One region of the Pseudoalteromonas sp. T1lg76 genome, then DNA from elsewhere that is predicted to be linked to it. Evidence: riboswitches for the same ligand, from Rfam matches in the RefSeq annotation. Region 1 holds a riboswitch; the other holds the start of a gene.
What was found. Region 1 has a riboswitch for lysine ahead of lysC (lysine-sensitive aspartokinase 3). Riboswitches for the same ligand answer to the same signal wherever they lie in the genome.
Positions count from the first base shown of each region.

Region 2: it holds a riboswitch for lysine, as region 1 does, so the genes downstream of both, dapA (4-hydroxy-tetrahydrodipicolinate synthase) here and lysC (lysine-sensitive aspartokinase 3) in region 1, are expected to answer to the same signal.

Region 1 covers NZ_PQCE01000014.1:11,026-14,719, reverse strand. Annotated here, with positions in the region: gene C2M35_RS06345 (2-dehydropantoate 2-reductase) at 128-1,126, shown strand; lysine riboswitch at 1,369-1,541, shown strand; gene lysC (lysine-sensitive aspartokinase 3) at 1,621-2,985, shown strand; gene C2M35_RS06335 (4'-phosphopantetheinyl transferase family protein) at 2,954-3,658, opposite strand.
Region 2 covers NZ_PQCE01000032.1:30,303-33,996, reverse strand. Annotated here, with positions in the region: gene C2M35_RS12010 (PLP-dependent decarboxylase) at 1-585, opposite strand, end outside; partial or broken gene C2M35_RS12005 (2,3,4,5-tetrahydropyridine-2,6-dicarboxylate N-succinyltransferase) at 585-1,324, opposite strand; gene dapA (4-hydroxy-tetrahydrodipicolinate synthase) at 1,332-2,228, opposite strand; lysine riboswitch at 2,357-2,547, opposite strand; gene C2M35_RS11995 (TraB/GumN family protein) at 2,679-3,554, opposite strand.

The DNA of each region.
Region 1 (3,694 bases):
TTTGTTTACTGCCGTTGCTCACACACATTAGTACAATTAAAATTCTATCGACCATTGCCGCGAGCTTAAACTTACAGCACTATTAACGTATTAGGTAACTTATTGACCAGGTTAATAAAGGTGACTTATGCGTATTGCGGTTTTTGGTGCCGGTTCAACGGGGTGTTATTTGGGCGCGTTATTAAGCGCGGCACAGCTTGATGTATCCCTGATATGCCGGGCACGGATTAAAGACGCCATTATTGCTAATGGCGGCATTCATATCAGTGACTACCAGGGGCTGGATAAAACTGTGATGCCGGATGAGCTTATCACCGAGCCTGGCGAGCAGCTGTTTGATGTGGTTTTTGTCACTTTGAAGTGCCATCAATTGCCCCAGGCACTGCCCCAACTGCTGGCTATAACCCATAAGTCTTCCGAGCTGGTCTTTATGCAAAATGGCCTAGGTAGCTTTGAGGCAATCCAAGATAGGCTAGCGGAGCGCACCTGTGTGTTTGGCATTACCCCGTTTAACGTATTGCAACAGGGCGCGCATTTTCATAAGGGCACCGAGGGCGAATTTGTATTTGCTAAAACCCCAGGCACGGAGCATATCGCCAAGACTTTGCGTGAGCACGGCTTTAACTGCGAATTAAAGGCGCAGATGACGCCAGTGATCTACGGCAAGCTGCTGTTAAACCTTAATAACGCCCTTAATGCGGTGGCGGATATGCCCATCAAGCAGGAGCTGGAAAATAAAGCCCTAAGAAGGGTGTTGGCGGCGGCCATGAAGGAATGGCTGGCGGTATGTAAGGCCATGAACATTGAGCTGGCGCAATTTACCAAGGTTAAACCTGCCTTAGTGCCCCGTGTGTTGAGCTTACCCAATTGGTTATTTAGGCGCCTTGCCTCGGCCATGTTGGATATCGACCCCAAGGCGCGCTCGTCCATGTGGGAAGATATTCAGGCGGGACGCAAAACGGAAATCGCCTATCTCAACGGCGCCGTGGTCGCACTTGGTCAGCGCCACGGGGTAGCCACCCCCGTAAATTCGGCCATTGTTGCCTGTATTGAAAAGTTAGAGCGGGGCGGTGTTGTTAAGCTTGGCGATTTGCTGCTGGCCAGGAATACCAATTCACTTAAATAGCTAATCATTCTAGCGGGCTAAATATCATGCTCACTGTGTTGGAATTTTTCGATGTAGAATAACTACATAATAAAAATTCCGCCTTGTGATCATATCATTTATCCAGCGCTATCTCTGATCACATACTTAACAGAATTGGTATAAGCAAAAATTAAGTGCCCATGCTCGACCTAAGGGTGATTGACATCCAGCCATCCAAACGTTAAATTCCTAGCTCGGGTTTGCGGATCATGCCGTAAATCTGTAGCAGAAGAGGTGCGATAGCTAGGTAGTAGACGCGAGGCAGACGTAGGCCAACGACCGTTTATGAGGGAGACTATCGCCGAGGAAGTACATTGCTCGTCACAATGGCTTTCGGTTCTTGAGGCTGAATCCTCGGAACTGTCACCTGTTTGGGTGGAGGGCTTCTGGCAATGGACATACCTTTCTTTTAGTCTTGCCAAGTTCTCCTGATTGTATTTGAAAAATAAGCTATTTTTCATCTCGGAGAGAAAATGAATCAGGAATTTACCGTCGCCAAATTCGGCGGCACCTCAGTAGCCGATCATGCAGCGATGAGCCGTTGCGCCGATATTATTGCTGCCGACTCACACGTGCGCATCGTGGTTGTTAGTGCCAGCGCCGGGGTTACCAATCATCTGGTGGCCTTGTGTCAAACTGGGCTTAGCAATGAAGAGCGCCAAGCGCATATTGATGGTGTTATTGCCATCCAGCTCAATATTATTGAGTGCCTGAGTCTGGATGCGGATCTTGCCCATGGCTTCGATACTACCCTCAATGATTTTAAACACAGCGCCTCGCACTCTACGCAAAACGTGCCACTAACCAATGTCCAGCGCGATGAGTTGCTTAGTTTCGGCGAGCGTTTATCTTCGTATTTATTTACCCAGGTGCTGCGTGATAAAGGCGTGGCCTCAAGTCGCTTTGACGTGCGCTCGGTACTTAAAACCGACAGCCAGTTTGGTAAGGCGCAACCGGATATCACCCAAACTCGAATTAGGGCTCAGGCTGAGTTGGTGCCACTGCTTAGCGAGCAGGTGGTGGTGACTCAGGGCTTTATTGGCTCAGATGAATACGGTGAAACCACCACCTTAGGCCGTGGCGGCTCGGACTACAGTGCGGCCCTGTTGGCGGAGGCCTGTGGTGCCAGTAATATTCATATTTGGACCGATGTAATAGGTATATACAGCACAGATCCGCGTTTGTGTAATAAGGCCAAGCCGATTGCCCACCTGACCTTTGACGAGGCCGCGGAAATGGCAACCTTCGGCGCCAAGGTATTACACCCGGCGACTATTTTACCGGCTGCGCGCAGCGGTATTGGCGTATTTGTGGGCTCCAGCCAGGACCCGCAAGGGGGTGGTACCTGGATTGAGAAGGTGCCCAGTAGTGAATTGATCGCCGGCGTACGGGCCGTGACTCAGCGCAAGAACCAGCTGCTATTGACGCTGAAAAGCCCGGAAATGCTCTTGGCCAGTGGTTTCTTGGCGCGGGTGTTTACTATCCTCAGCGAATATAAAATTTCTGTTGATCTGGTCACGACTTCCGAGATCAGCGTTGCTGTTACCCTGGATAATGCGCCGAACGCCAGTCGCCCCGAGCTTGATCAGGAAGCGCTGGAGCGTTTAGGTGAGTTTTGTCATGTCAGCGTGGAAACCAATCTTGCCTTGGTGGCCCTAATTGGCTCTGAGATTCAGCTGCGCCAAAGCGAGCTAAATCTAATGCGGGTGCTGAGCGGCTTTGATATTCGCCTGATCTGTCATGGCGCTTCAAAGCACAACCTGTGCTTCTTGGTAGAGCAAGGACAATCGGATCAGGTGGTGCAGGCTATTCACCAGCAGCTGCTGGAGCAAGCCTGATCACTTCTACCTCGGTTTTGGCGGTGATCAAACTAAGATCAAATTGCCGCCATTGCTGACAATAAACCTGTGCCGGGCAGCGTTCAAGCAAGGGTAGTATAGGCTGGCTAAGCAGCGTACTGATACTTTGTTTAGCGGCCTTGGCATAGGCTTCTTTTAACGTCCACACTCGAAAAAAAGTATCGACGTTATTGCCTATATCCCGCGCTTCCACCTCAGGGTAAAAATGTGCCGCCAGCTTTTCAAAGCGCCGGTTTGCATCTCGCTTTTCGATATCCACGCCCAATAAAGATTGCTGGCCCTGAGTTATGGCCACGGCAATATGGCCGTGGGAGTGACTGATCACCACATTAATATCCAATAACTGCCCGTCGATAAACAGCTGCAGGGCTCGTTCCTGTTCGTTAAACACACTCTGCCAACTTGTCAGTGGCGCCTGCGCGTATTGAGGAAAGAGGCGCTGTGCCAGGGTCTTGATAAAATAGCGGCTACTTAGGTATTCGCGCTTGGCCTGGGGTTGTTTACGCCTGTTGAGCACCTCGAGTTCACCTGGGTGCAGATGGGCTTCATCGAGCTCAATGGCGGCACTGAGACTCAGTAAGACTTTTTCCGATATCGGCACAGATGGCGTGGCCTTTGGTAATGCGGGAAAGCGATAAGCTGCATTAAACATGGGATGAATGGTCCGATATGGTTGGCGGCGACTACT
Region 2 (3,694 bases), on a different contig from region 1:
GGCGCTAAGCATATTGCCCCATTGGAAAATATGCACGCCGATACAGGTTAGTGCCGGATAGTCCGCCAGGTAAAGGCCGTGCCATTGTTGCGGGTCGAGACCAAAAGGGGTGAGGGTATCACCGCCCAAGGGGTTTTTTTCACCCTTGGGCCAGCGCAATTGCACCCGCAGTAGCAGCTTAAGCTGTACCTTATGAGTCTGCGCCGCTTGGTTTAGCCAGCGCACCTGATTAAGGCTTTCGGCCACAAAGGTGCGCACGCCAAGGGCGATAAATTCATCGATTTGTCGCTTTGATTTCGCCGGGCCGGTATTCAACACCTGCTCCGGGTTAATTTGTTGTGCCAGTACCTGATGCAATTCGCCACTGCTGGCCACGTCAAACTGAAAGCCCGCCTCGGCCAGGGTGCGTATGATGCGCGATAAAGGGTTGGCTTTAACCGCATACCAGAGCTTGACCACGTCTTGGGCCATCAGCTTATCCAGGTGCTGGCGTAAGGCGTCAAGATCGTAGACAAAGCATGGCTCCATCTGCTCTTGGGCGATGCACTCGAGGTGCGTTTGCAGCTCGGTACCGACAGGAAGCATTAGCGTAATACCTCTTCCAGCGCGAGTGATGCATCGCTTTGCTCATCGCGGTATTTCACGATTAGGGCACAACTCATCGACAGGCCTTGTTCACGCCCCCAGGCGCTTGAGCTTGGACGTGAGCCCGGGATCACTATGGCGTTTTCCGGGATGGGTTCCCCCTTGTTGAGCTGACGCTCATTGACACAGTCGTACACCGGAATGGTGGCACTTAGGCGCACACCCGGCGCCAGTACTGCGCCTTTTTTCACTACCACGCCTTCAACGATAACGCAGCCGGCGCCAATAAAGGCGTCGTCTTCGATCACCACAGGGCTGGCACCGATAGGCTCTAATACGCCACCGAGTTGCACCGCAGCGCTAAGGTGCACATTTTTACCCACCTGAGCACAAGAGCCCACAAGCGCATGGCTGTCGACCATGGTGCCTTCATCGACAAAGGCGCCAATATTGACATAGGCCGGTGGCATTATGATGGTGCCAGGGGCCACATAGGCGCCGCGACGCACCGAGGTACCGCCCGGTACCACGCGAACATTGTCTTCGGCGCTAAAACCGCGCGGTGCCAGGTTGTCTTTATCGACAAAACCGCCAGGGAATTCGGTATTGGTGCCGTTTTTAAAGGCTTCAAGAATGCCTTGCTTAACCTCGAATTGGCCTGCCATTGACCATTTTCGTCTTGTGATGCGGCGCGAACGGCGCCCGTTTCTAAATTATTAAGAAGTTCTAACCAGCTCATGAAAATATTAAACCTGTGTTGAATGCCAAGATGTGATGCTGTCGTGTACGCGTAAAAGTGGTTGTAAATCGCTTAGCTCCGCATGAGTTAACGGGGCGCGCAGAGTTGGCGTATTGATGCGCCCAAGGGCGTGTAACAAGCACTTTGTCGGAATAGGGTTGCTGACATGAAAGAGCGCCGCCACCGCCTCGCGCCAATGCAAAAAGGCATTGTGGCTTTGCCCTTGCAGGCTTAACTGCACAAAACGGTGCGTTGCTTGCGGCCACACGTTGGCAGCAACCGAGACCAAACCGGCGGCGCCGGCCTGAGCGTAATAGGGGATCAGTGCATCGTCGCCGCTGAAAATAGCCAGTTGCGGTGCCGCAAGACGATATTGCTCAAAGCAGTCGATGCTGCCGCTGGCTTCTTTCAATGCCCAGCAGCGCGGGTGATCTTGCAACTTGCCGAGTACCTGCGGGTCCAGGCTGACCGCGGCGCGGCCGGGGACGTTGTAAAGCATGCAGGGGTGTTTGCTGGCATCAAGCAGAGCGCGAAACCATAGCTCTTGTCCTACTGGACCTGGTTTGGCATACAAGGGGGCGCCAAGCAAATAGGCGTCTATCGGGTAGTCATTGCAAAAGGTCAGCCATTGGCGCTGTGCTTCAAGGTTGTAACCACCTACACCGACCATAATCGGGGTGTTCAGTTCCAGGGCGCAAATGTGTTGCACCACGGCTTGTTGCTCGGCCACATCTAGGGCCAGGGCTTCGCCAGTAGAGCCCAGGATCAGCACGCCATTACCGGCTGCCGCTTGCTCTTGTGCCAGCGCGCTTAGGGCGTCAAAATCTATGCTGCCATCTTCAAGCAACGGGGTGATCAGTGCTGTCCACAGCACAGTGTGTGATAACGATTGAGTAGTTGTCATCTCATCCGAACTTAGTGCGAGTTCGAGAGCAACAAAGGGAAGTGGTTTCCGCATTCGCCGACTCGAACAGGTTAAATTCGAAGAGCGAATGGGCTTAGACGTAACAAAGCCTGCCGGCCTGTTATGTTAAGACCAGAAGCTCTCCACCAAATATATAGCAATGTGTGCTATTGGTGACAGTCGCCGGGATTCAACCCAAGCGCCCGAGGGAGTATTAAGCAATTTACCTCACCTCTCGGCGTACATCCCCCTCATTATGAGTCGTTGGAGTTTGCTCTCCTCATCATAACTACCTGGATGACGCACCTCTTCTAGCCCTTGCGGCCATCTAAATGGCCGAATCAATAGGGTGCTTTTTTATTCAAACACTTTCCATGCCACGCTGTCAACGCCCATGGCGACACAAATTTTCACGCCTCCCCATGTTGTTTGGCGCGCATGGGTTTGAAATTAGATGCGTGAGACCTTAAAACCTTGTGCCTGTAGCAGCTTGATTAAGCCGTTTTCTTCACCCAGATGCAGGGCGCCAACGGCGATAAATAATGATTGCTTCTGCAGTGTTTTTTCCAATTGTTTTATCCACTTATGGTTGCGCTCAATTAAGAGTACATGTTCATTAAGCTGGCCATATTCGGAGTCGTCAAAGGACTGTTCATAGGCCTCGGTGAGCACGGATGTTTCGCCCTTTTTCCAGCCGTTGATCAGACGTAAAAAACTCTCATCAAATTGATTGAGCTGGCGTAAGGTATCGGCAACCATGAGGTCCGAATGCTCTTCTAGTACGGTAAACATTTCCAGTTGTTGTTCGAGAGATTCCAGCTCGATAATGGCCTTGTTTTTTTGTTTGGCGCTGGCCAGTACTTGCTTATCTATGCCGAATTCGTCTGAATAACCGGCATTTTGCAGCTCAATCTGCATCATTGTAAGTAGCACGGCCCAGGGTTTTAACGAGGAAAACATCTTGATATTAATATTTTTTTCGCCAAAGTATTGGTCCAGCTTCTGGTAGCTTTGCGGGCTTAGCTCCGAGTCCAGAGTACGGCCATTTTGCAGCATTAAAAACGGCATGGAGCGCTGTTGAATTTGCACCGCAGACAGGGCAGTTAAATCAACTTCCACCACCACAGCATCGCTGTTGCTTATGGCTTTTTCTATCTTTTGTGGCAGGCCCTTCATGCTGGTGTCGCCAACATGTACTGTGCCGAATAAGTACGAGGTTTTTCCCTGCTTTTCCACCTGCCACAAAGCCGGTGTCAGTTCGGCGAAAGCGGGCTGGGTAAAAATAATAAACAGGCAAAAGAGCCAAAATGCAGTTAATTTTTTCATCGTGTCATCCTTAAACTAGAGTCGCCTCTGAGTGTACCCGAGTTAACTCATAAAACCCATTGACCGAAAAATAATTGCTAGAAATTAATCAGCTAGTGCTATCGGTAAGTGAAGGTAAGTTATATGCAGTTGAGGGCTGT